4 regions of the Streptomyces sp. NPDC091287 genome follow, and region 2 is predicted to be linked to each of the others. Evidence: riboswitches for the same ligand, from Rfam matches in the RefSeq annotation. Region 2 holds a riboswitch; each other region holds the start of a gene.
The links. A riboswitch is a leader RNA that binds a small molecule or an ion and turns the genes downstream of it on or off. The one in region 2 is predicted to bind cyclic di-AMP.
Positions count from the first base shown of each region.

Region 1: it holds a riboswitch for cyclic di-AMP, as region 2 does, so the genes downstream of both, ACIQRW_RS31205 (transglycosylase SLT domain-containing protein) here and ACIQRW_RS16255 (transglycosylase family protein) in region 2, are expected to answer to the same signal.
Region 3: it holds a riboswitch for cyclic di-AMP, as region 2 does, so the genes downstream of both, ACIQRW_RS34975 (NlpC/P60 family protein) here and ACIQRW_RS16255 (transglycosylase family protein) in region 2, are expected to answer to the same signal.
Region 4: it holds a riboswitch for cyclic di-AMP, as region 2 does, so the genes downstream of both, ACIQRW_RS30215 (C40 family peptidase) here and ACIQRW_RS16255 (transglycosylase family protein) in region 2, are expected to answer to the same signal.

Region 1 is NZ_JBIVUV010000021.1:122,320-130,111, forward strand. It holds gene ACIQRW_RS31195 (SpoIIE family protein phosphatase) at 1-672, shown strand, start outside; gene ACIQRW_RS31200 (FAD-dependent oxidoreductase) at 744-2,135, opposite strand; cyclic di-AMP (ydaO/yuaA leader) riboswitch at 2,588-2,775, shown strand; gene ACIQRW_RS31205 (transglycosylase SLT domain-containing protein) at 2,781-3,623, shown strand; gene ACIQRW_RS31210 (GMC oxidoreductase) at 3,770-5,413, shown strand; gene ACIQRW_RS31215 (carboxymuconolactone decarboxylase family protein) at 5,503-5,985, opposite strand; gene ACIQRW_RS31220 (dihydrodipicolinate reductase) at 5,982-7,061, opposite strand; gene ACIQRW_RS31225 (CARDB domain-containing protein) at 7,197-7,792, opposite strand, start outside.
Region 2 is NZ_JBIVUV010000008.1:281,097-288,888, reverse strand. It holds gene ACIQRW_RS16270 (DUF501 domain-containing protein) at 1-125, opposite strand, end outside; gene ACIQRW_RS16265 (septum formation initiator family protein) at 191-673, opposite strand; gene eno (phosphopyruvate hydratase) at 767-2,074, opposite strand; gene ACIQRW_RS16255 (transglycosylase family protein) at 2,370-3,074, opposite strand; cyclic di-AMP (ydaO/yuaA leader) riboswitch at 3,080-3,211, opposite strand; gene ACIQRW_RS16250 (transglycosylase family protein) at 3,552-4,634, opposite strand; gene ACIQRW_RS16245 (cytochrome P450) at 4,811-6,151, opposite strand; gene ACIQRW_RS16240 (tetratricopeptide repeat protein) at 6,148-7,792, opposite strand, start outside.
Region 3 is NZ_JBIVUV010000027.1:56,886-64,677, reverse strand. It holds gene ACIQRW_RS35000 (PspC domain-containing protein) at 1-285, shown strand, start outside; gene ACIQRW_RS34995 (response regulator transcription factor) at 282-977, shown strand; gene ACIQRW_RS34990 (GNAT family N-acetyltransferase) at 1,011-1,793, opposite strand; gene ACIQRW_RS34985 (NlpC/P60 family protein) at 1,836-2,915, opposite strand; gene ACIQRW_RS34980 (hypothetical protein) at 3,162-3,515, shown strand; gene ACIQRW_RS34975 (NlpC/P60 family protein) at 3,626-4,834, opposite strand; cyclic di-AMP (ydaO/yuaA leader) riboswitch at 4,833-4,999, opposite strand; gene pcrA (DNA helicase PcrA) at 5,281-7,722, shown strand.
Region 4 is NZ_JBIVUV010000020.1:88,527-96,318, reverse strand. It holds gene ACIQRW_RS30225 (ATP-dependent Clp protease proteolytic subunit) at 86-691, shown strand; gene ACIQRW_RS30220 (hypothetical protein) at 729-1,034, shown strand; cyclic di-AMP (ydaO/yuaA leader) riboswitch at 1,388-1,573, shown strand; gene ACIQRW_RS30215 (C40 family peptidase) at 1,577-2,047, shown strand; gene ACIQRW_RS30210 (LysE family translocator) at 2,127-2,786, opposite strand; gene ACIQRW_RS30205 (LysR family transcriptional regulator) at 2,860-3,783, shown strand; gene ACIQRW_RS30200 (ATP-binding protein) at 3,796-4,227, opposite strand; gene ACIQRW_RS30195 (helix-turn-helix domain-containing protein) at 4,463-5,317, shown strand; gene ACIQRW_RS30190 (DUF397 domain-containing protein) at 5,327-5,578, shown strand; gene ACIQRW_RS30185 (8-amino-7-oxononanoate synthase) at 5,571-6,731, opposite strand; gene bioB (biotin synthase BioB) at 6,934-7,792, shown strand, end outside.

The DNA of each region.
Region 1 (7,792 bases), on a different contig from region 2:
CTCGCCCTGATCATCGGCGACGTCCAGGGTCACGGGGTCTCCGCCGCCGCGACCATGGGGCAACTGCGCAGCGCGGTAAGGGCGTTCGCGCTGAACAAGTACGATCCGCAGGAGGTGATGAGCGGGACGAACCGGCTGCTCATCGATCTTGACCCGGGACAGTTCGCGAGCTGCTGCTACATCGCGCTGGACCCGGTGACCGGAGTGGCCCGCGCTGTACGGGCGGGGCATCCGCAGCCCGTGCTGCGGCGGCCGGACGGCCGGACGGAAGTGCTGGACCTGGCCGGCGGCATCGTGCTCGGGATCGACGGGCAGGCGTCCTACCCGGTCACGGAGATGCGCCTCGAACCGGGCGCGATGCTCGCCCTGTTCACGGACGGGCTGATCGAGCGCCCCGGAACGGACATCGACGAGGGGATCGAGCGGCTGCGCGCCACCGTCGAACGCATCGGCGCGGTCCCCCTGGCCGAGACGGCCGACCAGGTCATCGGAGAGGCCAGGGCGGCCACCGACCGCCCCGACGACATCGCGATCCTGCTCGCCGCCCGGTGGGCCGGGACCCCGACGGTCCGGCGACCACGGGAGGACCGGTCGCCCGGGCCCGACCTGTGGCGCACGTTCAGGAGGCCGGACCCGGGGCGCACGGCGGGCGCACCGGATCCGGCCTCCTGAGAGACGTCCTGCCGATCAGGCGCCGCTGAGGCGTCCGATCAGGCGTTGATCAGGCGTTGATCAGGCGTTGATCAGACGTCGGCCGGCGGCTCTGCCGGTGCGAAGGCGCCGGAGGCCTCCAGCATGCCCTCGCGCTCCACGACCTTGATCCGTTCACGGCCCTGCGCCGCGCCCAGTGCCTGCTCGTGGGCGTCCAGCTTGTGCCAGCCCTCCCAGGTCGTGTAGCGGACGCCGCGGTCCTCCAGGAAGGCCTCGACGGCCTCCGGAGCGGGCGTGGCCGGCTCCGGCAGCCGGCCGGCCGCCCGGTCCTCCAGGACGCAGGCGACCGTCTCGTTCGCGTCGCCCTTGGTGTGTCCGATCAGACCGATCGGACCGCGCTTGATCCAGCCCGTGACGTAGACCGAGGCCATGTGCTCGTCGCCGGCGATGACGCGTCCCGCCTCGTGCGGCACGGTGCCGGAGGCCACGTCGAAGGGGAGCTTGGGCAGCTCCTCCGAGTAGTAGCCGACGGCACGGTAGACGCTCTGCATGTCCCAGTCCGTGAACCGACCGGTGCCCCGGACGTTGCCGGTGCCGTCCAGCTCGGTGCGCTCGGTGCGCAGCGCCACGACCTTGCCGTCCTCGCCGAGGATCTCGACCGGGGACTCGAAGAAGTGCAGGAACAGCTTGTGCGGGCGGTCGCCGGCATCGCGGATCGCCCAGTTCTCCAGGGTCTGCGCGACCATGTTGGCCTGCTTGTTCTCCCGGCGGGTCGCGATGGAGCCCTCGTCGTACTCGATGTCCTCGGGGTTGACGATGACCTCGATGTTCGGGGAGTGGTCCAGCTCCCGCAGCTCCATCGGGCTGAACTTGGCCTGCGCGGGTCCACGCCGCCCGAACACGTGCACCTCCAGCGCCTTGTTCTCCTTGAGGCCCTGGTACACGTTGTCCGGGATCTCGGTGGGCAGCAGCTCGTCCGCCGTCTTGGCCAGGACCCGGGCCACGTCCAGGGCCACGTTCCCGACGCCGAGCACGGCGACCTTCTCCGCGGTGAGCGGCCAGGTGCGCGGGACCTCGGGGTGCCCGTCGTACCAGGAGACGAACTCGGCCGCGCCGTAGGAGCCGTTCAGCTGGATGCCGGGGACGTCGAGCGCCCGGTCGGCCTCGGCACCGGTGGAGAAGATCACCGCGTCGTAGAACGACCGCAGGTCGTCCAGGCCGATGTCGTGCGGGTAGCTGACGTTTCCGAAGAGCCGGATCTGGGGCTTGTCCAGCACCTGGTGCAGGGCCTTGACGATGCCCTTGATCCGCGGGTGGTCGGGGGCCACGCCGTAACGGATGAGGCCGAAGGGCGCGGGCATGCGCTCGAAGAGGTCGATGGAGACCCCCGGGTCCTGGCAGACCTCGGATTTGAGCAGCGCGTCCGCAGCGTAGATACCGGCGGGGCCGGCTCCGACAATGGCGACGCGGACGGGGCGTGTCATGGCGTGGTGATCCTTCGGGGCGGGCGAACGCGGGCAGGTACAGCGTACGTCGGAGGTAAGGGTCGGCTTACTAGTCTCCACCGCACACCGTAAGCGATCGCCCCGCGGGCCCTTCGGCCGGCCCTGCCTAGAGTGTCCGATTAGCCCGTTTTCCCGTGCCGGTATGGGCGATTTGTTTCTTTTAGGCATCCTGCTCGATAAGGGGCTTATTGAGGCTGTTGGGGCATTTGCTTGACCTCATTCTCGCCATCGTCGTGAAGGAGTGGTGAGCGTCACGTCCGAGAGGGCGGACGTAGAAGTGGAAGCATCGGTTCCCTTCTGTGCGAAGAAAGTTGACGACGTGACGGGGTGACCCGATCCGGCAATTCCGCTTTTCGATCTTGCGTGGAAAAGGGAATCCGGAATGCGGGGCTTGTTCTGTTCGACGTTTCTCGCCTACGGTCACCGTCAATCCGGATGGAACGCCGAATCCTGCCGCCGTCCGGGAATCCGAAACCCACTCACGCACGGCAGGAGCGGGGGACCCAGGTAAGTCGCCGATCCGTAACCGGAACGGCTTGGGGTGAAGTCGCACGAGCGTGCGGCCAGACATCTCCTGTCTGAACCCGACAGCTCACCTCGCAGGCGCCGGAGAGGAAATCCCCCATGCCCGCACAGGGTAAGCACCGTCGTTCCCAGTCCACCTCGCTGCGCCGCGGCCTTGCAGCCGTGACCACGGGTGGAGCCGTCCTCGCCCTCCCGGTGATCGGCGCCACCACTGCCTTCGCGGCCCCCGCGCCCGCCGCCGCGCCGCAGCAGGCCGTGGCGCCCGCCTCGGTGGCCCAGGCGAATTCCGCCGTGCAGGCCGCGCCCGCCCAGCATTCCGTGGCGGCCGGTGAAACGCTTTCCAAGATCGCCCGCGAATATTCCGTCAGCGGCGGCTGGGAGAAGCTGTACGAAGGCAACCGGAAGATCGTCGGAGACAATCCCGATCTTATTCACCCCGGTATCAAGCTGACCCTCGGAACCAAGACCGAGGCCCCTTCGGGCGGCAAGGCGGACAAGGCCGCCGAGGCTTCCCCGTCCGCCGCGCGCGGTGCCGAGGCGGACCGTGCCGACCGCTCGGAGCGGGTCAACGCCGCTCCCGTGGCAAAGACCGCTCCGGCCGCCGAGAAGGCCGTCACGTACACGAACGACCTCGACGGCTGGATCAAGGAGTCGCTGGCGGTCATGGCCGAGCAGGGCATCCCCGGTACCTACGAGGGCATCCACCGCAACATCATCCGCGAGTCCTCGGGCAACCCGGCCGCGATCAACAACTGGGACTCCAACGCGGTCAAGGGCACCCCGTCCAAGGGGCTGCTCCAGGTCATCGACCCGACCTTCCAGGCCTACCACGTGCCCGGCACCTCGACCGACAGCTATGACCCGGTCGCCAACATCACGGCCGCGTGCAACTACGCCGCGGACCGGTACGGCTCGATCGACAACGTCTTCGGCGCCTACTGATCCTCCGCGCCCGAGCCCGAGGGGCCCCGGACCTCATGGTCCGGGGCCCCTCGGGCGTGCCGGGAAGTTACCCCCAAGTTTCTAGTGACTTACCACGCGATCGACAGTAGAACCTGTTGCACTCTGTCGAGAGTGAGGGATGTCACATGAGCGACACTACCATGCAGGATGGCGGGACCAAGGGTGTCTCGCGTCGAAGATTCATCGCTGGAACAGGTTCTCTTCTGGGCGCTGCGGCGATCGCCGGGCACACCGCACCGGCGTGGGCGGGCGTCCGGGCGGCAGCAGCGCCGATCGGCTCCGGGGCCCGTGTGCCGGTGCTGGTCGTCGGCACCGGATACGGCGGCTCCGTGGCCGCCCTCCGGCTCGCCCAGGCCGGCGTCGACGTCCATATGGTCGAGATGGGCATGGCCTGGGACACGCCGGGCGCGGACGGCAAGATCTTCGCCAACACCACCAGGCCCGACGACCGCTCCTTCTGGCTGCGGACCCGGACCAAGCAGCCGCTGAGCAACTTCCTCGGCTTCCCCATCGACAGACACGTCAACCGCTACACCGGCATCCTGGACGCCGAGGAGTTCGCCGGCATCACGGTCTACCAGGGCCGCGGTGTAGGCGGCGGGTCCCTGGTCAACGGCGGTATGGCCGTCACCCCGCGCCGGGAGAACTTCGGCGCGATCCTCCCCACGGTGAGCGCCGAGGAGATGTACAGCACCTACTACCCGCGCGCCAACAGCGGACTGGGCGTCACCACCATCGACCCCGCCTGGTTCGACAGCGTCGACTGCTATCAGTACGCCCGTGTCGGCCGGAAACACGCCCAGCGCTCCGGCTTCCCGTTCCTCTTCGTTCCCGCCGTCTACGACTGGGACTACATGAAGCAGGAGGCGGCCGGGACCGTCCCCAGGTCGGCCCTGGACGCCGAGATCCTCTACGGCAACAACTACGGCAAGAAGTCGCTCCAGAAGACCTACATCGACCGGATCAGGGCCACCGGCCGGGTCACCATCTCCCCGCTCCACAAGGTCACCACGGTCACCCCGGCCCCGGGCGGCGGCTACACGGTGCTCATCGACCAGCTGGACACCGTCGGCCGGACGACCGCCACCAAGACCATCACGGCGGACAAGGTCTTCTTCGCCGCGGGCAGCGTGGGCACCAGCAAGCTGCTCGTCGGCCTCAAGGCCACCGGCGCGCTGCCCCTCCTCAACAACGAGGTCGGCAAGGGCTGGGGCGACAACGGCAACGTCATGTGCGGCCGGGCCAACCACCTCTGGGACCCGACGGGGAAGGTGCAGTCGTCCATCCCCACCGGCGGCATCGACAACTGGGACGCCGGCGGAGCGTTCGCCGAAGTGGCGCCGCTGCCCACCGGGATCGAGACGTGGGCCTCGTTCTACCTCTCCATCACCAAGAACCCGAACCGGGCGCAGTTCACCTGGAACGCGGCGGCGGGGAAGGCCGAACTGAACTGGCAGACGGCGTGGAAGCAGCCGTCCATCGACGCCGCGAAGACCATCTTCGACAAGATCAACCAGAAGGAGGGGACGATCTACCGCACGGACCTCTTCGGCGTTCACAAGATCTGGGGCGACCACCTCACCTACCACCCGCTGGGCGGCGCGGTCCTGGACAAGGCCACCGACAACTACGGCCGGCTGCACGGCTACACGGGCCTGTACGTCATCGACGGCGCGCTGATCCCCGGCAACACCAGCGTGAACCCGTTCGTCACCATCACCGCGCTCGCCGAGCGCAACATCGAACGGATCATCGCGACCGACCTGTAGGCGCCCCGGAGGACGCGGGAACCGACGAAGAGCCCGGGGCCGGGAGTGCCAACCCGGCGGCCCCGGACTCCGTCAGGAGGCGCCCGCCCTCACCCGTGACCGGGCAGAACGCACACCGCGTCGATCCCCAGCACATGGTTGAGCCGCCCGAACGCCAGCCACGAGCCGATGCTCATCGTCAGTTCCACGATCTCCGCCTGGCTGTAGTGCGCGGTCATCCGCTTCCAGAAGGCGTCGTCCAGGCCGTGGTGGTCGAGCGTGTACCGCTCGGCGTACTCCGCCGCCAACCGGGTGCGCTCGTCGAAGGCGTCGGTCGTACGCCACTCGGTCACCGCCCCGGCGAACTCCTCCTCGACCTTCGCCCCGTCCCGCTCGGTCCGCCAGTCCAGGCAGAACAGGCACCCGTTGATCTGCGCCACCCGCAGCCTGGCCGCCTCGAACTCCCGCAGCCCCAGTGTCGTGTGCTCGTACACGGACATCGAGAAGGTGGCGGCGGCCATGCCGATGCCGGGGACCATCTCCCCCCACACATAACCGATGGGCTCCTGGCCCTCCGGAACATCGATGATCATGCCGGTCTCCTTCCCAGCCTGCCGACCGCAGGCCGCAGCGGAACGTCCAGTGCGTCGTACAGGCCCGGCTCCGCGTCCACCAGCCAGTCGATGGCGGAGACGAGCCGCCCGACCGCGGTGGCGTTCCCGCCCGCCGACCGGTTCTCGTCCTCGTCGGAGGCCTCGACCGTCACCTCGATACGGGGGCGGCCCTCGATCACCACCCGGTGCGCGCCCACCCCGTCGGGCGGGGACGGCCAGTCCGGGGCGCACGAGGGATGGATCCGGGTGATGTGCTCGATGACGATGCGCGGCACGCCGTCCACGACGCCCTGCACCTCGAAGCGCACCGCCCCCTGCGTGCCCGCCGCGAACTCGCCCATCGTGCGGGTGCGTACCGCTCTCTCCAGCGCCCGACGGTCCAGGGTCTCGCGGATCTCGTCCAGCTCGACGTCCAGCGCCCGCGCCATGAGCCGTATCTGACCGCCCCACACCATCGTCGGAACGCTCTCCGCCAGCATCAGCGGCTGGTAGTCCATCGGGTGCCCCATGCCGATCAGATGGCGCACCGACTCCTCCTGCTCGTACGTGGAGTAGTCGAAGATCTCCTGGCAGCGGATGACGTCCACCTCGGTACCGAGGCCGCTGACCAGCAGGGGCAGGACGTCATTGCCCCAGCCGGGGTCGACTCCGGAGACGAAGAGCGAACCGCCCCCCTCGGCGATGGCGGCCAGGACCGGGTCCCGCAGCTCCGGCGGGGCGTTGCGCTGATCGTAGAGCGGATAGAGGGAGGGCGTGACGACCACCGCGCCGGCCCGGATCGCCCGGCCGATGTCGGCGAGGGCGTCGTCGGGACGGATGTCGCCGGACGCCGCGTAGACCACCGCCCGGGGGCGGGCGGCAAGGACGGCGGCGATGTCGTCGGTGGCCGCGACCCCGAGCGTGCGCCCGACCCCGCCGAGCTCGCCCGCGTCGCGGCCGACCTTGGCGGGATCGTGCACGAGGACGGCGGTGAGTGTCAGTGCCGGATGGGCCTCGACGGCGCGGACCGCCGCGCGGCCGACGTTGCCGGTACCCCAGACAACCGTGGGAATCATGCGCGGAGGGTAGCCCCGGGGCCCTGCACTTCCCAGAGCCGTGCGGGACCCAATCCGTCGGGTGGAAAGGCGGTTTCCCGAGAACGGGTGTTCCCGGGCCGGAGACGATCCACCGGCCCGGGAACGCGACAGCGGTTACCGCTTGGCCCGTGCGCCGTTCGGGGCGCCGGAGACCGTGAACTGCGAACCGGGCTCGATGAGTACGTGGCCGTCACGCGAGTCGGTGATCGTCACGTTTGTGAGCGTCGCGTTGCCGCGCGCGCCGCCCATCGCGAGGATGCCGGATCCGTTGTTGGACTTGTCGATCCGGACGTTCTCGATCTTGACGTCCTGCATCAGGCCGCCGCCCGTCTTGAACTGGATGCCGTCATAGGTGGAGTCGATGATGTCCGTGTCGCGGATCGTGACTCCGGGGATCGGCAGATTCTGCGGGAAGAGGGTGATCGCGCCGAACTCCTGGTCCTCGTTCCAGAAGGCTCCGCCGGTGCGGTACAGGCCGTTGTTGGCGATCAGCGTCTGCCCGGAGAAGGGCAGCGGGTCGTGGTCGGTCGCCAGCATGATGGCCGGGTAGTTCATCGTGTCGGAGATCAGGTTGTTCTCGATCTTGTTGCCGTAACCCCCGTAGATCGCGATGCCGTTGGCACGCCACGGGAGCTGGATGGTGTTGTTGCGGAAGCTGTTGTCGTGGCCGATGTCGACGGACTGGTCCTTGACGTACTTGCTGGACCAGA
Region 2 (7,792 bases):
CCGCACGGGCAGCGGTGCGCGATGGCGCGCAGACCGCGCGGCGGGCGGCCGAGCTGCTGCTCGAACGCGGCGATGTCCGCGTCGGTGGGCTTGGTGGACTCGGTCTGCGGAGGGGGCGTTTCCATGCCTGCCTTGGTTCTGCTCGGAAGCTCGTAGAGGTGGACGTACGGAGGGACGTACGGGGTCGGTGTCAGTCGCGGTCGTCGTTACGGTCGGCGCTGTCCACGCCGTCCCAGAGGTTCGAGTGCCACGGCCGGTCGCTCGCGCCCGACTCGCCGCGGCGGTCCCGGGCCGCGTCGGGGTCGGCCACGGTGTAGCCGGTCTCCCCGGGGAGGACGTAGTGGAGGTGCTGGCGGGCCAGCCGCATGATGTAGGCGTCGTCCTGGAGCCGCGCCTTCTCGTCCCGCAGCTCCTCGGTGCGCCGCTCCGCCTGCTGCGAGAGCCGCTCCTGCTCGGCGATCTCGTCGCGCTGGGAGACGTACTGCCGCATCGGGTAGGCGAGCGCCACCACCAGGGAGCAGACCACCAGCGCCAGGAACGCGGCCCGGCCGGTGAGCCGGGAGCGGCGGGCCTGCCGGCGGTTCTGGGATCGGTACACGCGGGCCGCGGTCTGCTCGCCGAGCAGCCGCAGTCTGGTCGCGGTGGAGAACCGGTCGCGATCCTTCCCGGCCATGTCTCCCGCCTCCCCATCACACACGTCCGTCCCCGCACACGGTACGGGACCGGGTGCGGGGACGGGCGGAGGCTACCGTCTTGACGCTACGGGTCAGCCCTTGAAGCGCGGGAAGGCGGAACGGCCCGCGTACACCGCGGCGTCGTCGAGGATCTCCTCGATGCGCAGCAGCTGGTTGTACTTGGCGACGCGGTCCGAGCGGGCCGGGGCGCCGGTCTTGATCTGGCCGCAGTTCACGGCGACGGCGAGGTCGGCGATGGTGACGTCCTCGGTCTCGCCGGAGCGGTGCGACATCATGCACTTGAAGCCGTTGCGCTGGGCCAGCTCGACGGCGTCCAGGGTCTCGGTCAGCGAACCGATCTGGTTGACCTTCACGAGCAGGGCGTTGGCGGAGCCCTCCTCGATGCCGCGGGCCAGACGCTCGGGGTTGGTGACGAAGAGGTCGTCGCCGACGATCTGCACCTTGGCGCCGATGCGGTCGGTGATGACCTTCCAGCCGGCCCAGTCGTCCTCGTACAGCGGGTCCTCGATGGAGACCAGCGGGTACGCGGAGACGAGCTCCTCGTAGTACTCGGTCATCTCGGCGGCCGAGCGGGACTTGCCCTCGAACTCGTAGACGCCGTCCTTGTAGAACTCGGACGCGGCGACGTCGAGCGCGAGCGCGATGTCGCGGCCCGGGACGTAACCGGCCTCCTTGATGGCCTCGACGATGAGGTCCAGGGCGGCGCGGTTGGACTCCAGGTTCGGGGCGAAGCCGCCCTCGTCGCCGAGTCCGGTGGACAGGCCCTTGGTCTTGAGGACCTTCTTCAGCGTGTGGTAGACCTCCGCGCCCCAGCGCAGGGCCTCGGAGAAGGACTCCGCGCCGATCGGGGCGATCATGAACTCCTGGACGTCCACGTTGGAGTCGGCGTGCGAGCCGCCGTTCAGGATGTTCATCATCGGAACGGGCAGCAGGTGCGCGTTCGGGCCGCCGAGGTAGCGGAAGAGCGGCAGGTCGGACGCCTCGGAGGCGGCGTGCGCGACGGCCAGCGAGACGCCGAGGATGGCGTTCGCGCCGAGCGAGGCCTTGTTCTCGGTGGCGTCGAGGTCGAACATCGCCTGGTCGATGAGGCGCTGCTCGGTGGCGTCGTACCCGACGAGCTCCGGGCCGATCTGCTCGATGACGGCGAGGACGGCCTTCTCGACGCCCTTGCCCATGTAGCGGTTGGGGTCACCGTCGCGAAGCTCGATGGCCTCGAACGCACCGGTGGAGGCACCGGACGGAACAGCAGCACGGCCCGTGCTGCCGTCGTCGAGGCCAACCTCGACCTCGACCGTGGGGTTGCCCCGGGAGTCGAGGATTTCCCTGGCTACGACGACGTCGATGGACGGCACGAGGCATCTCCTTCTGGGATCTGACATTGGTTGTGCAGGGTCACTGTGGCCTTGCGGCACGAGCCTATCGGGCCCGGCCGCTCCGGTCGGCCGACCGCCCGCCTCCTGGGACGAAAAAGGACCCAAGGACCTGCATCACGGGACAAAACTCTAGAAATCTACTGAGTGGTAATAACAAGAGGTGAACGCATGCGGGCCATCGGCGCCCGCCGCTCACGAAGAACCCGGCCCGGCGCGCTGGGGGGATGAGCGCGCCGGGCCGGGAAGCCGTGCGAGGAGAAGTGCCGCCGGACGCTTCTCCTCCGGGGAGGAGAGACGGCGGTTACTTCAGGTGGAGCTGCTGACCCGGGAAGATCAGGTCCGCGTCCTTGACGATGTCGTCGTTGAGCTTGAAGAGCTTGCTCCAGCCGCCCTTGACGCCCTCCGCCTCGGCGATGGTGCTCAGGGTGTCGCCGGCCTTGACCTTGTACTCGCCGTCGCCCTTCTGGACCTTCTCGCCGGTCGGGGTGGTGACGGTCTTCTTGCTCTCGGCCTTGGGGGCCTCGCGCTGCTCGGAGCGCGTGGTGGGCTGCTCGGCCTGACGCTCGGGCTGCGCCTGCTCGGGCTTGCTCTCGCCGGAGCCCGAGCCGGTGTTCACGCCCGGGTCCACACCGTCGTTGGTGAGGCCGCCGGCGCCGGCGCAGGCCCAGGCGCCCGGGCCCTGGAGGTCGAGGAGCTTCTCGGCGGCGGCGATCTGCTGGTCCTTGGAGGCCAGGTCGGCACGGGAGGCGTACTGCGTACCGCCGGCGGCGGCCCAGCTGGACTGCGAGAACTGCAGTCCGCCGTAGTAGCCGTTGCCGGTGTTGATGGACCAGTTGCCGCCGGACTCGCACTGGGCGACGGCGTCCCAGGTCTCGACGGAGGCGGCGGAAGCGTTGGTCGCGCCCATCAGCGGGACGGCGATGGCGGCACCGGTGACACCCGCGAGGGTGGCGATACGGGTGGCCTTGGACGGGCGGCGGTGCTTGCCCTTGCTGTTCAGCAGCATGGAACGAATCTCCTCACCGACGCCTACGAGGTGAGCTGTCGGGTTCGGGCTGATGAGTTGCCCGGTCGCGCGGTGCTGCTCGCGACTTCACCCCTAGCCGGCCCCGTACGTCCTCGTCGGTTCGACGAGGCGTCCGGACCCGGCGGCTTACCTGGGTCCCCCGCTCCTGCCTACGGCGCTTACGCGTCTGTTCCCTTCGACCGACGGCAGGATTCGGCGTGACGGTCGACGGGGCCCGCGGTGCGAGCGGTTCCGACCGTAAACACAGGCAACCCCGACATTCAAAGATGGACATAGGGGGCAATCAACCCGAACTCACCTTGGTCGGCGGGGTGTTTCCGCAGGTGGGGGGCGATTCGCCCGGACCAGCCGGACGAGACGCGCCAGTTGAAGCAAAGAGACCCATGTCTCACTTACGCAAAAGTGGACATAGGTCTCTTAACTGCCTCGATTTTCGGGGTGTTTTCCCGAATTCGATCAGTTGGTGGCGGGCGCCCCGGCGGGCGTCTCGGCACCCTCCGGCGCGGCCGGGTCCGCGCTCTTGCCCGCACCCCGGTCCGCGCCCTCGCCCGCGCCACGGTCCAGGCCCAGGTCCAGGTTCTGGCCGGGCAGGATCAGGTCCGGGTCGGAGCCCAGGAGGCCCTTGTTCGTCTCGTACAGGCCGGTCCAACCGCCGGGGATCTCCTGGGCGTCGGCGATCGCCCAGAGGTTGTCCCCGGGCCGCACCGTGTAGCCGCCGGCGGTCGCCGCGCCACCGTCCCGCGCGTCGCCTTCGCCGCGCGAGGCGTGCCGACCGGACTCACGGGGGCCGTCCTGCCGGCCCGCGTCGGCCTCCTCGGGCGCGGGGGTGCCCCGGTGCTTGCCTCCCTGGCCGCCCTCACCCGTCGAGGCGTCGGGGGCGGTGGAGGGGTCCGAGGCGTCGGGGGCGTCGGAGGCGGGCGGGGCGGAGGGCGTCACCGAGGAGTCGGGAGCCTCGCTCCCCTTCTCCGCGTCACCCGTACCACCCTTGTCCGCCTCATCACCCTTCTCACCCTTGCCGGATTCACCCGGTTCGCCGGTTGCGTCCGCTTCGTCGGTCGGGGTGGAGGTCGGGTCGGCCGAGGGGTCCGCCGAGGGATCGGCGGACGGGTCGGCGGAGGGGTCCGCGGACGGCGAGGTGCCCGGGTCGACGCCCGGCAGACTGCCGTCCACCGCGAGGCCGGAGATCACCGCACAGCTGGGCCACGCCTTCGAACCCTGGTCGTCCAGGACCTTCTCGGCCACCGAGATCTGCTGCGAGCGGCTGGCGAGGTCGGCGCGGGGCGCGAACGCCGTGCCGCCGTACGCCGACCAGGTCTCCTGCGAGAACTGGAGCCCGCCGTAGTAGCCGTTGCCGAGATCGGCGCTCCACATGCCGCCGCTCTCGCACTCCGCGACCCGGTCCCAGGTGGTGGCCTCGGCCGCGTGCGCGCCGCCGGCGCCGAGCAGCGGGATGGCGATGGCCGATCCCGTCACACCTGCGGCGACGATGATGGCGGGTGCCTGACGAGGGCGGCGGTGTCTGCCGTTCGCGGAGCCCATGGGTATGCCTTCCGTGCGACTGACAAGCGAGTGACCTGAGCGCCGCGCAGCGGATTGACGTGCCCGCTTCGGCGCCCAAGTGACGCGTGAGCAAGGTGCGACCGACGCGTCGAACCGTGAACCTAGCGGGACTCGAACGTGTGTCACAAGTCGATGCAGCGCAGATCACGTGAAAGTCACAGAGTTGACACTGTGTCACTTTTTTCGGATCGGCTACCCGGTTCGAACTCGACCGGGAGGGTGCGCAGTCCACGCATGATGAGCCCGCCACGCCAGCGCAAATCGCCAGGTTCTCCCGCAAGTCGCAGGTCAGGAAGGCGCCTCAACAGTGTGGTCAGCGCGGTCTGTCCCTCCAGCCGGGCCAGCGGCGCCCCCAGGCAGTAGTGGATGCCGTGCCCGTATCCGAGGTGCTGATTGTCACGCCGTGCAAGGTCCAGGGTGTCCGGATCAGTGAACCGGTCCGGGTCGCGGTCGGCCGCCGCCAGCACCACGAGTACGGGGTCCCCGGCGGCGATTTCCTCGCCGCCCAGGGTCAGCGCCTCGGTGGCGTACCGCCAGGTCGCCATCTCGACCGGCCCGTCGAACCGGAGCAGCTCCTCGATGCCGGTGGCCAGCAGCGCGTCCTCCCCCGCCGCCAGGGAGGCCTCCAGCCGGGCGCGCTGCTCGGGGTGGCGCAGGAGCGCGTAGGTCCCGTTGCCGATGAGGTTGACCGTCGTCTCGAACCCGGCGAACAACAGGATGAACGCCATGGCGGCCGCCTCGTTCTCCGTGAGGTGCTCGCCGTGGTCGCTGGCCCGGATCAGCCCGGAGATCAGGTCGTCGCCCGGGTTCTCCCTTTTACGGTGGATGAGTTCGGCGAGGTAGCCGCGCATCTTCTTCACCGACCGGGCGACCCCGCCGCGCGGCCCGCCGCCGTGCCGGATCATCATGCCCGCCCAGTCCCGGAAGTCGGCCCTGTCCTCCTCGGGGACGCCGAGCAGGTCGCAGATGGCGTAGATGGGGAGCGGGAAGGCGAAGTCGTGGATGAGGTCGGCGTTCCCCTTCTCCACGAAGTCGTCGATGAGCCGGTCCGTCAGCTCCTGCACGCGGGGCGCGAACTCCGCGACCCGGCGCGGGGTGAACGCCTTGGACACGAGTCGACGCAGCCGGGTGTGGTCCGGCGGGTCGATATTGAGCAGATGCGTCATCAGCTCCGCCTTGCGCTCCCCCGGGATCCCCGTCTTCCCCTTGGCGTGCGGCGACTCGGCGTGGTTGGCCGGGTTCTTGGAGAGCCGCGCGTCGGCGAGCGCCTCCTTGGCGTCCCCGTACCGGGTCACGAGCCAGGCCTCGACCCCGCTGGGCAGCGCGGTGCGGTGCACGGGACGGTGCTCGCGGAGCCAGGCGTAGGCGGGGTAGGGGTCGGTGGCGAACTCCCAGGTGAAGAGTTCGGGGGCGGGGGCCGCCGGGGTGGCCTCGCTGGGGGTGGCGTGGGGGCAGGCGGAGGGCTCGGGGGTGCTCGGGGCGGGGCTGTCGTTCACTCCTTGACGTTATCGGGCGAGGTATCGAGGGCCTCTTGCAGCCTTCTTTGGAAGTGCTCCACGATGACGTTGTCTGGCGGCAGGCTGACGGACTCCCGCAGTCTTCTCGCGTAGTCCGCCGCCGTCGGGCTCCCGTCCTCGGCGCTGCGGTCCAGCCAGAACACCGCCCGGTCGACGAGCACGGTTACGAGGTGGCCCCGTGCGTCGGTGTACCCGGCCTCCGCCGCCCGCTCCAGGTACGGAATGGCTTCGGCCGTCTCCCCCCGGGCCGCGAGAGCCCGGCCCACGATCCCCGCCGCTTCGACGTTGCCCGCGTCGGCGGAGCGTCTGTACCACTTCTCGGCGTCCTCGGCCTGCCCAGTCGCTTCGTGCAGGTGGCCGAGCAGCAGGGCGACCTCCGGATCTTCGCCTGCCTCACGCACCAGCGCGTTCTCTGCCGTGGCCAGCACGGCGCCCAGGTACGGAGGGGCCTCGCGCATCGCTTCCCCTGCGAGCAGCCAGAGGCCGAGCGGTACGGGTGGGGTGCCCGGTCGGGTCTCCGCCTCGCTGAACAACGAGCTGTGGACGCGCCAGGTATCCGGGGCTTCCCCCGGGACCAGCATCCCGGCCACCCCGTGACGGATGGCGGTCACCCACTCCAACGCGTCCTCGAAGGACTCCCCGGCCGCCCGCGCCCCTTCCTGCTCGTACAGCGCGCATGCCTTGCGCAGCACGGCCAAGGGGATGGGGACATCATCGGTCCCGCACCGGGCGAAGTCGATGGCGGCCCGCACCAGCAGGTGCCCGTGCGGGTGGGCGTTCAGGCGTCGGGCACGCCACCACTCGTCCCACAACTCCGGTGCGACAGCGAGGTACTCGGTGACACGAGCGCCGTCGCACCAAGTGCCGGCGTCATGCAGCCTGGCGTCACCGTAACCGGCCTCCAGCCGCAGCAGCTCGGGCTCGGTCCAGTCCGAGCTCAGCTCCACCGGGTCGACGCCCGCCAGCACCCGGGCGCGCGCCTGCCCGCCGAAGCGGTGGGCGTCGTAGGCCTCGTCGCTCATCGTGGCGATCACCGGAACGCGCAGGCCGACGAGGTCGGCGAGGAGCGCCGGGGACAGGCCGTGTTCGCCGAGGTGGCCCTCCAGGTCGTCCAGCCAGATCACACACCGTTCCCCGCCCCGGCCGCGCAGCACGGCGGGCAGACCGCGCAGATCCGTGCCGATCGCGGGGGCGAGGACGCGGGTCGTGCCCGGCAGGTTCGTGAGCATCCCCGCCCAGGCGGTCCGGCTCTTCCCGGACAGTGGCTCGCCGGTCACCAGCACCAGCCCGCCGGTCTCGGCGGCGGTGCGGACCCGCTCCTTCAGCACGGCGTCGCCGTCCCGGGCGACGTAAGGGGGCAGCGGCGGCTCGTCGCCGATCCGCCGGGTACGCCTCACACCGAAGGCGATCGGATCGGCCGCGTCGAGTCGCGGCCACTCGGCGACCGGGGGCAGGCCGGGGTGCTGCGGCGACCCGTAGTAGGTGTGCACGCCGCCGTTGAACGTCCCGGCTTGGACGACCGGTTCGCGGAATGTGCCGCCCGAGACAGTGTTGCTGTTCGTGGCGGCGTCGGGCGCGCGTCGCCGCGGTGCGAGAACCGTGCGTGCCCGCTCGTCCTCG
Region 3 (7,792 bases), on a different contig from region 2:
ACCGCGCAGATGCAGGCCGCGCGCGAGGCGATGGTCAACGCCGCCAAGTACGGTGGCGAGGGCGGCGCCGTCCAGGTCTTCGCGGAGGTCGAGGGCCGCACGGTCTTCGTCTCCGTACGGGACCGGGGTCCGGGGTTCGACCTCGACGAGGTTCCCGGGGACAGGATGGGCGTACGAGAATCAATCATCGGCCGGATGCAGCGCAACGGCGGCAGAGCCCGGCTGCGTTCGGTGCCCGGCGGGGGCACCGAGGTCGAGCTGGAGATGGAGAGGGCGAGCGAATGACCGAGAACACCGAAGCCACCGGGGGCCCGGAGCGACGGGTACGGGTCGTGCTCGTCGACGACCACCGGATGTTCCGCACCGGGGTGCAGGCCGAGATCGGCCGCACCGAGGAGACCGGCGTCGAGGTGGTCGGCGAGGCCGCCGACGTCGACCAGGCGGTCACCGTCATCACGGCGACCCGCCCCGAGGTCGTCCTCCTCGACGTCCACCTCCCGGGCGGCGGCGGCGTCGAGGTGCTCCGCCGCTGCGCCCCCATGATGGGCACGGCCGAGAACCCGGTCCGCTTCCTCGCGCTGTCCGTCTCGGACGCCGCCGAGGACGTCATCGGCGTCATCCGGGGCGGTGCGCGCGGCTATGTCACCAAGACGATCACCGGCACCGACCTGGTGAACTCGGTGTTCCGGGTCCAGGAGGGCGACGCGGTCTTCTCGCCGCGTCTGGCCGGCTTCGTCCTGGACGCCTTCGCCTCCACGGACGCGCCGCCGGTCGACGAGGACCTGGACCGCCTCACCCAGCGCGAGCGCGAGGTGCTGCGGCTGATCGCCCGCGGCTACGCGTACAAGGAGATCGCCAAGCAGTTGTTCATCTCGGTGAAGACGGTCGAGTCGCACGTCTCGGCGGTCCTCAGGAAGCTCCAGCTCTCCAACCGGCACGAGCTGACCCGGTGGGCGACGGCTCGACGGCTGGTCTGAGCCGGGGCAGCCCTCAGTGAGCCGGGGCAGCCCTCAGGCGGTCTCCGGCCCCGGCTTCGGCTCCAGCGAGATGTTGACCTTCTCGCCGATCCTGCGGTAGCCGATGCCCGCGTAGACCCGCTCGACGCCGGGGTCGCCCGGCTCCAGCCAGACCGCCCGGCAGCCCCGGTCGAAGGCCCGTTCCGTCAGCCACGTGGAGAGCGCGGCGCCCACGCCCCGGCGGCGGTGGCGGGCGGCGACGGCGAGCCCGGCCAGCTCGCTCAGGCCGTCGATCGCGGCCGAGCAGCCGCCGGCCCCGGCCGGCGCTCCGTCGAGGACGGCCAGTGCGGCGACCCCGTCGCCGGCGGCCGCCGCGCGCAGCCAGTCGGTCATTCCCGGCTCGGGCTCGCCCTCGCCGCCGAAGCCGTGGTGCTGGACGCGGGCGGCCTCGGTGAACTCCGCCTCGGTGACCGGTGTGCCGATGCGGAGACCGTCGACCGGCCTCGGCGGCCGGAGGTCCTCGCGGCCGCAGGCGAGCAGCGGGGCGCGGTTCTCCACGGTGAAACCGGCGGCCAGCAGGGCCGGTTCCACGGCCGGGGCCCAGGCGGGCAGGAACTCCAGGCGGGGAAGCCGTTCGTGTTTCCCGAACGCGTCGACCAGGGCCGCCACCTCGTCCGCCGTGGGTTCCGCGTCCCGGTCGGGGATGGCGTAGTTGGCGTACTTCAGTTCCCAGCCCGGGTTGTGCCGGACGGTGAACGGGCCCACCCGGTAGTGGTCCGGGGAGCGCAGCGCGAGCGCCCGGGCGTAGTCCTGGACGGCGTTCGCCATCGACGTCATACGGGAGTTCCTTCGGCGGGAGATCGGGACCGGCGCGGCGGACTATGCCACCCGGGTCGCTCCGGCGAAAGGCATCTGATCGACGGGTGCGATGCGGACCGGCGCTCCGGGGCGCGGGGCGTGGATCATCTGGCCGCCGCCGATGTAGAGGCCGACATGGCTGATCCCGGAGTAGAAGAACACCAGGTCACCGGGGGCCAGTTCGGAGCGGGGGACCCGGGCTCCGGCGTTGATCTGGGTGTAGGTGGTGCGCGGCAGGCTCACGCCCGCCGCCTTCCAGGCCGCCTGGGTCAGGCCCGAGCAGTCGAAGCCGTTCGGGCCCGTCGCGCCCCAGACGTACGGCTTGCCGATCGCGCCGTACGCGAAATCGATGGCCTGGGCGGCGCGGGAGCCGGGGGCCGCGACCGGACCGCTGCGGACGGTCGAGCGGTCGGCGTGGGCCGGGCCGCCGGCGCCCCGGGCGTCGGCGGAGCGCTCGTGGGCGGCGCGCTCGTCGGCGGTCAGGGTGTCCAGCAGCCTGCGGGCGTCGGCCAGCTTGGTGCGGATCGCGGTGCGGTGTTCGCGCAGTTCGGCGCGGCGGGCGGCGAGGCGTTCGGTCTCCTGGTCGGCGCGTGCCTTGACGCGGGTGATCTGGGAGACCTGGCGCCGGATGCCGCGCAGGAGGCCGCTCTGCCGGTCGCCCGCCCGGTCGAGGTAGGAGGCGCGTTGCAGATAGGCGTCGGGGTCGGAGGAGAGCGCCAGTTGCAGGGCCGGGTCCAGGGTGCCGCTGCGGTACTGCGCGGTGGCCAGCGAACCGAGGGCGTGCCGGGCGGTGTTGAGGCGGGCGGTGCGACGCGCGGCCACGTCGGCCAGGGCGTCGACGGCGCGGGTGGCGTTGGCCGCCTTCTCCTTCGCCCCGTTGTACTTCTCGGTGGCGACCTCGGCGTCGTGGTACAGCCGGTCGACCTTCGCCTTGACCTGCGCGGCGGTGGGGGCCGGCTCGGTGGGGGCCGCGCCCGCCCCGGTGACCGATCCCGCGGTGGCGGCCCCGGCGAGTGCCAGGGTGGCGGCGGTGCGGGCAGCAGAGCCGGTGAGCGGGCGCTGCTTGGGTTTTCGGTGAGCTGACCTGCGGTGCGCTGCCACGGGGGCGGCATCCTTCCTGTCGGGTGCCCGTCGGGGGATACCGGCGGGTCCGTGAAGGACGCTAATCCCGGTGCCGGGAAAAGAGTCGCCATGACCGCTATTGCCCTGATGTGACGTTTCATCGGTCGTAGTTGATCACCGTTATGCCCACACATCAGGGCAATGCGGTCAATGCCGGAGGAAGCGCACAAGGAAGGTCTGCCTCACTGAAAGGAAAATCCTTGGCCCTGGCTAGGCTCCGGAGCCATGGACGTACTCATCAATGTCTTCGTCGCCCTGCACATCATCGGCATCGCCTCCCTGCTGGGCGGCTTCCTGACGCAGATGAAGGCCATGGGGGCGGGCACCGCGCGCTTCATCCCCGCCATGCTGCACGGCGCGCTGACCATGCTCGTCACCGGCATCGCCTTGGTCGGACTCAACCAGGCCGACGACCAGACCGTGAACAACGTCAAGATCGGCATCAAGCTCGCGCTGCTGGTCGTGATCCTCGCCCTCGTCTACGTCAAGCGGGACGACGAGATGGTGGACAAGGGCGCGTTCGCCGCGGTCGGCGGACTGACGGTCGCCAACATCTTCATCGCCACGGTCTGGACCTGAGTCCGCGCGGCGCGCCCGCGCCGGGCGGGGTGCCCGCTCCGGGCTGGGCACACGCTCCGGGCGGGGTGCCCGCTCCGGGCGGGACGCCCGCTCCGCGCTGGGCGCCTGCCCTACGCGGGGCGCACGCTTCCGTAGATCGGCATGTAGTAGATCGACTCCTCGCGCACGTTCGCACCCGGCTTCGGGGCGTGGATCATTATCCCGTCGCCCTTGTAGATGCCGACGTGGCTGATGTCGTCGTAGAAGAAGACCAGGTCCCCGGGGAGCAGATCGGACGTGGCGACCCGCGTCCCGACCTCCACCTGGTCCCAGGTCGTCCGGGGCAGGGTCACGCCCGCCTCCCGCCACGCCGCCTGCGTCAGCCCCGAGCAGTCGTAACTGGAGGGGCCCGACGCGCCCCACACGTACGGCTTCCCGATCTGGGCGCGGGCGAAGGCCAGGACCTTCTCCGCCTTGGCGGCGTAACCGCTGTCCGTACCGGTGCCGGTGCCGGTGCCGGAGCCCGGATCCGTTCCCGTACCGGAACCGGAGCCCGTGTCCGAACCGCCGCCGGACTCCTTCGCCGCCTCCTCGCGGGCCTTCTCCTCGGCCTCGGCCTTCTCCTTCGCCTCGGCGGCCTGCCGGGCGGCCAGCTTCGCCGCCTTCTCCTTCGCCTCGGCCTCCTTCTTGCGCTCCAGCTCCGCCAGCCGCGCCTTCTCCTCGGCGGTCAGCCTCGACAGCAGCCCCCGGGCCTCGGTGAGCTTGGTCTGCACGTCCTTCTTGCTGGAGGCGAGCGTGGCCTGCGTCTCGGTGAGGGTCTCCAGGCTCTTCACCGCCTCCGCGCGCTTCTTCGCCGCCGAGGCCTGCTGCGTACGGACCTCGTCGACGGCCTTCTGCTGCCGCTCCGTCGCCCGGTCCATCAGCCGGCTCTGGTCGAAGTACCCCTGCGGGTTGTCCGCCAGGAAGAACGTCGCTGCGGGCGCGATGCCCCCGTTGCGGTACTGGGCCGCCGCGTACGAGCCCAGCGCCCGGCGCGCCTCGTTGATCTTCTCGGCCCGCTTCGCCACGTCGGAGAGCAGCGTGTCGACCTTCGTCTGCTGGGACGCGGAGGCGGCCTTGGCCCGGTTGTACTCCTGGGTCGCGGTGCCCGCCTGCCGGTACAGGGCGTCGACCTTCTTCTGCACTTCCTCGATGGCGGGCTTCGGCTCCGCGGGCGCGGCCGTGGCGCTCTGCGTGGAGAGCAGCGTCACAGACGCCAGCGCGGCCGTCGTCAGCCCGACGGCGGGGGTGGTGGTGCGCACCTTCGTGCGCGGCTTGCGATGCGATGCCAAGACCGGCATCTCCTTCCGTGGACCGCCTACCGGGTTAGCTGTCGGGTTCGGACGGAACGGAAGGTTGTCCTACGGTCCGGATGCGAGGGCACGGACCGATTCACCCCGGTGTTGCGTGTGGGTCCCCGGTTCCGAACTGTCAGGGCGGCAGGACGGATTCGGCAGAGGTGCCCGTCAGGCGTGGTTCGCCTCAGGGAGGGTACGGGCCACCTGACCGAGCACGCTAGCCAACCGGCCCCGCCGCTGGGAAGGACGATGAGCGATATGCCCGATACATTTTCGTGACCTTTCCGGATCGGGGGGTCCGCACCCCCTCCGACCGGGCACTCCTTCACGGAACGTCGGCGTCCGGTCTCCGTGCGTACCCGGTACGGGCGTGTCGGCGGCGGGTAGCGGAGCCCGCTTCCCGCCTTCGGCGGAACCTTGTCAGTCCGGCCGCCTAGACTCGGGAGGCGATGAGCAGCCTCTTTGACGACAGTTTCCTGACCGGCCTCCAGCCCGCGGAGGACGGCCCCCCGCCGCCCCCCGAGGACCACGCGCCCGAAGCGGTGCCGGAGGAACTCTTCGAGGGCGTCTACGACGCGCCCCCGCCGCCCCGGGACGGGTATTACCGGGACGGGCACCCGCGCCCGGCGATCGACTCCGCCGCCCTGCTCGACGGGCTGAACACCGAGCAGCGCGCCGCCGTCGTGCACGCCGGGTCCCCGCTGCTCATCGTCGCCGGGGCCGGCTCCGGCAAGACCCGCGTCCTCACCCACCGCATCGCCCACCTGCTGGCCGAGCGCGGGACGCACCCCGGGCAGATCCTCGCGATCACCTTCACCAACAAGGCCGCGGGCGAGATGAAGGAGCGCGTCGAGCAGCTCGTCGGGCCCCGCGCCAACGCCATGTGGGTCATGACCTTCCACAGCGCGTGCGTCCGCATCCTGCGCCGTGAGTCGAAGAAGCTCGGCTTCACCTCGTCGTTCTCGATCTACGACGCCGCCGACTCCAAGCGACTGATGGCCCTGGTCTGCCGCGACCTCGACCTGGACCCGAAGCAGTTTCCGCCGAAGTCCTTCACCGCCAAGGTCTCCAACCTCAAGAACGAGCTCATCGACGAGGAGACCTTCGCGGGACAGGCCGCGGACGGCTTCGAAAAGACCCTCGCCCAGGCGTACGCGCTCTATCAGGCCCGCCTGCGCGAGGCCAACGCCCTGGACTTCGACGACATCATCATGACGACGGTCCACCTGCTCCAGGCCTTCCCGGACGTCGCCGAGCACTACCGCCGCCGCTTCCGCCACGTCCTCGTCGACGAGTACCAGGACACCAACCACGCCCAGTACACGCTGGTGCGGGAGCTGGTCGGCCCGGCCGGGGAGGCCGACGCACCCGCCGAGCTGTGCGTGGTGGGCGACGCGGACCAGTCGATCTACGCCTTCCGGGGCGCGACCATCCGCAACATCCTCCAGTTCGAGGAGGACTACCCGAGCGCGACGACGATTTTGCTGGAGCAGAACTACCGCTCCACGCAGACGATCCTCTCCGCCGCCAACGCCGTCATCGAGCGCAACGAGAGCCGCCGCCCCAAGAACCTCTGGACCAACGCCGGCAGCGGCGCCCGCATCACCGGCTACGTCGCCGACACCGAGCACGACGAGGCGCAGTTCGTCGCCGACGAGATCGACCGGCTGACCGACGCGGGCGACGCCAAGGCGGGCGATGTCGCCGTCTTCTACCGGACCAACGCCCAGTCCCGTGTCTTCGAAGAGATCTTCATCCGCGTCGGCCTGCCCTACAAGGTCGTCGGCGGTGTGCGCTTCTACGAGCGCAAGGAGGTCCGGGACGTCCTGGCCTACCTCCGGGTCCTCGCCAACCCCGAGGACACCGTTCCGCTGCGCCGCATCCTCAACGTCCCCAAGCGCGGTATCGGCGACCGCGCCGAAGCGATGATCGACGCCCTGTCGATGCGCGAGAAGATCTCCTTCCCGCAGGCACTGCGCCGCGTCGACGAGGCGTACGGCATGGCCGCCCGCTCGTCCAACGCCGTCAAGCGCTTCAACACGCTGATGGAGGAGCTGCGCACGATCGTCGAGTCCGGCGCCGGCCCCGCCGTCGTGCTGGAAGCGGTCCTGGAGCGCACGGGCTATCTCGCCGAGCTCCAGGCCTCCACCGACCCACAGGACGAGACCCGCATCGAGAACCTCCAGGAACTCGCCGCCGTCGCCCTCGAATTCGAGCAGGAGCGCGGCGACGAGGAGGGCGCGGGCACGCTCGCGGAGTTCCTGGAGAAGGTCGCGCTCGTCGCCGACTCCGACCAGATCCCCGACGAGGACGAGGACGGCTCCGGCGTCATCACGCTGATGACCCTGCACACGGCGAAGGGGCTGGAGTTCCCGGTCGTCTTCCTCACCGGCATGGAGGACGGCGTCTTCCCGCACATGCGGGCCCTCGGCCAGACCAAGGAGCTGGAGGAGGAGCGCCGCCTCGCGTATGTCGGCATCACCCGCGCCCGCGAACGGCTCTATCTGACCCGGGCCGCGATGCGCAGCGCCTGGGGCCAGCCCTCGTACAACCCGCCCTCGCGGTTCCTGGAGGAGATCCCGGAAGCGCACCTGGACTGGCGGCGCAAGGGCCCGATGGCCGCCCCCGCCGGGCCCACCTCCGGCATCACGTCCTCGCTGTCCTCCTCCCGTTCCCGCTCAGGACCCTCGGGTTTCGCGACCCGACGCGGCGGCGCGGAGAAGCCGACGGTCACCCTGGTGGCCGGGGACCGGGTCACGCACGACCAGTTCGGGCTCGGCACGGTGACGGCCGTCGAGGGCTTCGGCGACCAGGCCAAGGCGACGGTCGACTTCGGTGACGAACGCCCGAAGAAGCTGCTGCTGCGGTACGCGCCGGTCGAGAAGCTGTAGAGGGGCGGGCCAGGCTGGACGGACGGAAGCGGGGGGGGGGGGGGCGGGCCCCCCCCCCCCCGCCCGGCGG
Region 4 (7,792 bases), on a different contig from region 2:
AGTCCCCATCATAACCTTCTGTACGTCCTGTACATTTCTTACGGACGGACAGACGGATGGTCAGCTCCAGGAGAGAGGCACCGCCATGATCCGCCCCGCCGCCCGCTACGTACTGCCGGAGTTCACCGAGCGCACCGCGACCGGAACCCGGACGCTGGACCCGTACTCCAAGCTGCTGTCCGAGCGGATCGTCTTCCTCGGGAGCCCGGTCGACGACATCGCCGCGAGCGACCTCATCGCCCAGTTCATGTATCTGGAGCACGCCGATCCGGACCGGCCCCTGTCGCTCTACATCAACTCCCCCGGCGGCACGTTCCAGGCGATGGCGGCGGTCTACGACACGATGCGGTTCCTGACCTGCGAGGTGGAGACCTTCTGTCTGGGGCAGGCGGGCTCCTACGCGGCGGCCCTGCTGGCGGCCGGGGCGAAGGGGCGCCGACATGCGCTGCCCGGCGCGCGGGTAGTCATTCAGCAGCCCGCCATGGAGGAACCGATGCGGGGCCAGCCGTCCGACCTGGAGATCCACGCGCGCGAACTGGTGCGCACCCGCGAGATGTTCGCGGCCATGCTGGTCCGGGACACGGGCCGGACCGCGGAGCAGATCACCGCCGACATCGAGCGCGACACCATCCTCGACGCCAAGGCCGCCCTCGCCTACGGGCTGGTCGACCACGTCATGGAGAACCGCTGACTCTCCCGGCCGCCGTACGACGCGAGGTGAAACGCCGATGGAGCCACCCCAGTTCCCGCCCCTGCCCGCGCTGACCCGGGCCGAGGGCGAGTTCGTCGACTGCTATCTGGCCGTGCTCGACCAGGTGGGCCGGATCAACCCGGCCCGTGGCAGCGACACCTACAGCGCGCTGCGGGCCGCCCAGGCCCTGGCCTCCCGGGCGGCCGCGCTGCGCGACGCCCTGGCCCTGATGCACGAGCGCGGCGAGTCGCGGATCCACGCCGCCACCCTGGCGCGGGCCCTGCGCGTCCTGGACGGGGAGCGCCGGGCGGGCCGGGTCGCGGTGCCGCCGCCCGTGAACTGACCGGCCCCGCGCACGGGAAGCGCGCTACGGGAGCGGGCCGGTCGGTCCCGCGCACGACACGCCCGGTCGGGGGACCGATTCGTCTCGCTCGTTCGGCGTAGGCGATCACCCGCCCGAGCGACGGCTCAACTTGCGTTCGATGCGCGGTCCGTACTCGAAATGCCCCCTTTCGTCGCTGGTACGAGGGTGTGCGCCCGGCTCGCGGGCGAGCGCGAATCCGACCTGTCCACCCGAATGGATCAGTGGTGAGGAGACTCACAAACCGCTGTTTCAGCTCGGAATTCCGGCATCGAGTGAGTCAAGATCCCTGGGACGACAAGCCCCCGCCACCGCGGCGGGGCGGTCCGGGCGGACGCCGAGTCCTGCCGCCGCCCGGATGACTGGTCGACAGGAGTGGATCGGCAGGAGTGGAGGACCCGAGCACAACGGGCCGCCCGGGAGACCGGGAAGCCCTCGGGGTGAAGCCGCGACAGCGGCCGGGCAACTTCGCCAGCCCGAACCCGACAGGTCATCCTTCACAGGCGGCTGACGAAGGGTTGCGCATGTCTGCGCAGGTTCATGTCCCGTCTCTGTTCGCCCGGGTCGGTACGGCCTCGGTACTCACCCTGGCTGTGACGTCCACGATGCTGGCGCCCGGTCTGGTGAACGATGCCGAGGCCGCCACCCACTCGACGAAGGCCCTGAAGGTCGCCGCGTCGAAGAAGGGGGCTCCCTACAAGTACGGAGCGGCCGGTCCCAGCCGCTTCGACTGTTCGGGGCTGACGGTCTATTCGTTCAAGAAGGCCGGCAAGAAGCTTCCCCGCACGGCACAGCAGCAGTACAACAAGACCCGCCACATCGGGAAGTCGCAGCGCAAACGCGGCGACCTCGTCTTCTTCCATTCGGGTCGCAGCGTCTACCACGTGGGCATCTACGCCGGGGCCGGGAAGATCTGGCACTCCCCCAAATCGGGGGACGTGGTGAGACTGGCCAAAATCTGGTCCAAGAGCGTCTGGTACGGACGGGTCCGCTGACCCACCGACCGGACGCTCTTTCCGTGCGGGCGGCCCGGCCCGGCCCCTCCTCGGGGCCGCCCGCATACCGCCCGCGCCCTCAGCGCAGCAGGGGGCCGGTGACCAGCGCCAGTCCCAGACCGGTGAGCGCCACACCGCTGCCGCCCTCGATGGCGCGGGCGGTACGCGGGCGGCGCAGCCACCGGCCCAGCCGGTCCACGAGCAGGGCGACGGCCGGGAACCAGATCAGCGCCAGCGCCACCACCAGGGCCGCGAGCAGCAGGGTCCTGGGCAGCGGCGGCTGACCGTGGGGCACGAACTGCGGGAGCAGGCTGAGGAAGAGGACCGGGGCCTTCGGGTTGAGCGCGTTGGTCAGGAACCCCTGACGCAGCGCGCGTCCGAACTCCCCGGTCACGGGCCGCCCCGGCTCGTCCTCCCGCGTACCGGAGGGTGAGCCGGAGCTGTCCTGCGAGGGCCGGCGGCGGATCGCGTACAGCGCGCTGATCCCGAGGTAGAGCACGTACGCGCCGCCGAGCAGCTGGACGGTACGGAAGAGCACCGGCATGGTCACCAGCACCGCGGCGAGTCCGGCGACCGCGAGCGCGGTGTGCACCAGCAGCCCTCCGGCGACGCCGAACGCGGTGGCCAGGCCCGCGATGCGCGAGGCCAGGGCGTTGCGTACGACGACGGTGAAGTCGGCGCCGGGCAGTGCGACCATTCCGGCGGCGACCCCGGTGAAGGCGATCAGTTGTGCGTCCATGGGTCCACCTTGGACCGGCGGAGCCTTTAGCATGTATTTGCAATCTTCTGGGTCTGCCTAAAGGAACGCTTTCATGTACGACCCGACACGGCTCGCGGCACTCGTGGCGGTCGCGGAGGCCGGATCGATCACCCGGGCCGCCGCCCGCCTCGGCTACACCGCACCCGCGCTCTCCCAGCAGCTGGCCAAACTGGAGCGGGAGGCCGGGGCGGCACTGCTCGTGCGCCACCACCGCGGGGCGCGGCTGACGGCGGCGGGCGAGCTGCTGGCGGGCCGGGCCCGGCGAGTCCTGGACGAGCTGGACCAGGCGCGGCACGAGCTGGCTCAGCTGGCCGGGCTCTCGGGCGGCAGGCTGCGGGTGGGGACGTTCACGACGGCCGGGATCCATCTGCTGCCGCCGGTCCTGAGCGCGTTCCGGCGGGCCCATCCGGAGGTCGAGCTGGCCGTCGCCGAATACGAACCGCCGGGCGGCATCGCCGCAGTGGTCGCGGGCGAGGTGGATCTCGCCCTGACCCACGCCTACGAACCGGCGGCGGCCGAGCCCCCGTCGGCGGGCGTTCTCGTCGAACCCCTGCTGGTCGAGGAGCTGGTGCTGGTCGCCTCGGTGGGCCACCGGCTCTCCGAGGGCACCGGGCGGCTGCCGGTCGGCGAGCTGGCGGGGCGGCCGCTGATCAGCAGCGCGCCCACCCATCCGCCCCGGCGCGGGGTCGAGAACGCGCTCGCCGAGGCCGGGGCGACACCGGCGGTGGTCTGCGAGTCGCCCGGGTACGCGCTGGTGTGCGCGCTGGTCAGCGCGGGGCTCGGGGTGGCGGTGGTGCCGGAGATGGTCGCCTCAATGTCCTCGGCCCCGCTGTCGGTCCGGCGGCTGGAGCCCGCCTCGTTCCGCCGGACCATCTCGGTCGTGCACCGGGGCGACCGGTCGACCGCGGCGGCGGCGACGCTGCTCGCGCTGCTGCGCAGCGGCTTCGGCCGTGGGAGCACGGCCCCCGCGCGATGAGCCTCACCGGGGTCAGCCCTGGATCGGGACGACCCAGGGGAGGGCGATCCAGACCGTCTTGCCGCCCTCGGCGGTCGGGGTCACCTGGAGCCGCCCGCCACGCTCCTTGGCCAGGGCCCGAATGATGACCATGCCCCGGCCGTTGTCCTGCCGGACGGCGGCGGGCAGCCGCTGGGGCCAGCGGGGGTGACTGTCCGTGACGCCGAGATACAGCTCCTCGTCGCGTTCGAGGCGCAGATCCACGGTGAAGGTGGGCGACTGGCCGAACGTGTGCTGGACGGCGTTGGTGGCCAGCTCCGAGATGATCAGCCGGATGGTGTCGGCGAACTCGGTGTCGTCGGGCAGCCCCCATTGGGCCAGGGTCCTGGCCACATGTCTGCGGGCCGACGAGACCGAGACCGGATCGGTCGGCAGCGTGACGGTTGCTTCCTGATGGTCTGCCATGGCGACGCCGTCCCTTTCCCGCCCTGGCCGACCGGCGGCCGGCCAGGATTGTGCTTCGCGCCAGATTGCCATTGATGCAGCTCCCTGTAACGACGTTCGGCCAAGATATGCATATATCTGTCGCTCGAAGCGGTGAATTCGGGACCCGTACGGCGTGGACGGGCGGCACACTGACCCCTCTGCGGGCCGGCCCCGGTGACGGACCGGCCCTTCCCGACAGCAGAAGGAGACCGGCATGCTGCACGGCCCCGTCGTCCGACGCCGCAAGCTCGGTGAGGAGCTGCGGAGTCTGCGCCACGCCTCCGGGCTGACCAGCCGGGACGCGGCGCGGCTGCTCGGCTGGCACCAGTCGAAGGTGAGCCGCATCGAGACGGGCGCGAGCGGGGTGACGCCCGCCGACGTGTCACGGCTGCTGGACGTCTACGCGGTGCGCGACACCCAGTTGCGTTGCCTGCTCGAAGTCCTCGCGGGGTCGGCGGGCGGCGGCGGTTCGGGCTGGTGGCATGCCTACCGCGGGCTGATCCCGCCGCAGTACCGGGACTTCATCAGCCTGGAGTCGCAGGCCAGCACGGTCCGGACGCTGGAGACCTCGGTGGTGCCGGGGCTGCTCCAGACCGCCGGATACGCACGTGCCGTGACCCGCGCCTCGCTGGACGGCTTACCGGACGGCCGGCTCGACTCGCTGGTCGAGGTCCGGCTGACCCGCCAGCGGGTGCTGCGCGCGAGTCCGCCGCTGCGCTTCACCGCCGTGCTGGACGAGGCGGTGCTCCGCCGCGAGGTGGGTGGGCCGCAGGTGATGAGGGACCAGCTGCAACATCTGATCCAGGTTGCCCAACTTCCGCATGTGCAACTGCAGTTGCTGCCGTTCTCGGTCGGCGGATACGTCGGCCTCACCGGACCTTTCGTTATTTTCTCTTTTCCGAACATTTCTGATCTGGATGTGGTCGTTCTTGACCACTTGACGAGTAGCCTCTACCTGGAGCGGAAAGAAGACCTCGACGCGTACAGCTCGGCCTTCCGTTCCTTGCAGGCACACGCGCTCTCACCAGAACGCTCGCTGGACCTCATCACCGAGATCAGACGCAGCTGAGGGGCCGCCATGTCAGACCGTCTCGCACTGTCCGCCGCAACACCGTCGTCCACCGCGCCGCCCACCCCGCGGTGGCGGCGCAGCAGCCGCTCGACCGGGATGAACAACTGCGTGGAGACCGCCCTGTTGGGCGGCGCACTCCTCGCCGTACGCGACTCCAAGGACGTGCGCCGGCCGCCGCTGCGCTTCTCCGCGGCGGCCTGGACCACCTTCGTGGACGGGCTCGGCCCGCACGGGGCCCGTCCACGGCGCTTCAACTGACCGGAGCGTCCACCTGCCGGGGAGCGGTGGCGAGGACCGTGGCCACCGCGGTCGTGATCTGCTCCTCGGTCAGGTCGGCGCGCGCGGTCAGCCGCAGCCGCGAGACGCCGTCCGGTACCGACGGTGGGCGGAAGCAGCCCACCGCCATCCCGGCCGCGCGGCAGTCGGCCGCCCAGCGCACGGCCGCGTCCGCCGAGGGCGCCCGGACGGAGACGACGGCCGCATCGGGCCGGACCGCCCTCAGCCCGGCCGCGGTGAGCCGGGTGAACAGCGCGGTGGCCACCTCACGGGCGCGGGCCGCACGTTCGGGCTCCCGGCGCAGCACCCCGAGGGCGCCGAGCGCGCCGCCGACCGCCGCCGGGGCGAGTCCGGTGTCGAAGATGAACGTTCGGGCCGTGTTGACCAGGTGGTCGATGACCCGGGCGGGCCCCAGGACCGCTCCGCCCTGGCTGCCCAGGGACTTGGACAGGGTGAGCGTGGCCACGACCCCGTCGCGGCCCGCCAGCCCGGCCGCGGTGAGCGCGCCGCGACCGCCCTCGCCCAGCACTCCGAGGCCGTGGGCGTCGTCGACCAGCAGGGCCGCGTTCGCGGAACGGCAGACCTCCGCCAGGGCGGGGAGCGGGGCGGCGTCGCCGTCGACGGAGAAGACCGAGTCGGTGACGGCGAGGGCCCGCCCGTCGTGTTCCCGCAGGGCCTTCTCGAACGCGTCGGGGTCTGCGTGGGGCACGACGGCGGTCCCGGCGCGGGAGAGCCGGCAGCCGTCCACGATCGAGGCGTGGTTGCCGGCGTCGGAGACGATGAGGGAGCCGCGCCCGGTCAGCGCGGTCAGCGCGGCGAGATTGGCCGCGTACCCGGAGGAGAGCACGAGGGCCGCCTCGAAACCGCAGAACGCGGCGAGCTCCCGTTCCAGCTGGGCGTGCAGGGCGGTGGAGCCGGTGACCAGCCGGGACCCCGTCGCCCCCGCCCCCCAGCGTTGGGCGGCGCCGGCGGCGGCGGCGGTGACCTCCGGGTGCCGGGTGAGGCCCAGATAGTCGTTGCTCGCGAGGTCCAGCAGCTCCGGCTCGGCGCCGCGCGGACGCAGGGTCCGTACGAGTCCGGCGGTGGCCCTGCTGCGGGCCTCGGCGTCGATCCAGTCGAACGGGGCGAAGGACATGGGGCGGTCCCTTGGGTAGGCGGGCCCTCGGCGGGCGGCTCCGCGCGGACGGTCCGGTGCGGACGGTCCCTTTGTAGGCAGCCAACAGACCCTAGCCGGGTGCGCAGCAGGTCAGGGTGTGGCAATACACACACCCTCGCCCGGGTCTCCTGTCTGGTTCCTCCTTGGCTGGAAGCGGTGCCGTACGTCAGGATCATCTTTCATGGACCTGCTGAACACGCTGGTGGACAAGGGGCTGCGGCGCGAACTGCCGACCCGCGAAGAAGCGCTCGCCGTACTGGCGACCTCCGACGACGAGCTGCTCGACGTGGTGGCGGCCGCCGGGAAGGTGCGCCGTCAGTGGTTCGGGCGGCGCGTCAAGCTCAACTATCTGGTCAACCTGAAGTCGGGGCTCTGCCCCGAGGACTGCTCCTACTGCTCGCAGCGGCTCGGTTCGAAGGCCGGGATCCTCAAGTACACCTGGCTGAAGCCGGACGAGGCGTCCAAGGCCGCCGCCGCCGGAGTGGCGGGCGGCGCCAAGCGGGTCTGCCTGGTCGCGAGCGGGCGCGGCCCGACGGACCGGGACGTCGACCGGGTCTCGAAGACCATCGAGGCGATCAAGGAGGAGAACGAGGGCATCGAGGTCTGCGCCTGCCTCGGCCTCCTCTCCGACGGACAGGCCGACCGGCTGCGTTCGGCGGGCGCCGACGCGTACAACCACAACCTCAACACGTCCGAGGAGACGTACGGGGCGATCACCACCACCCACACGTACGCGGACCGGGTGGAGACCGTGCAACAGGCCCAGGCCGCCGGGCTCTCGGCGTGTTCCGGGCTGATCGCCGGGATGGGCGAGAGCGACAAGGACCTGGTCGACGTCGTGTTCGCACTGCGGGACCTGGACCCGGACTCGGTGCCGGTGAACTTCCTGATCCCGTTCGAGGGAACGCCGCTCGCCAAGGAGTGGAACCTCACCCCGCAGCGCTGCCTGCGCATTCTGGCGATGGTCCGCTTCGTCTGCCCCGACGTCGAGGTCCGGCTCGCCGGGGGCCGTGAGGTGCACCTGCGCTCGATGCAGCCGC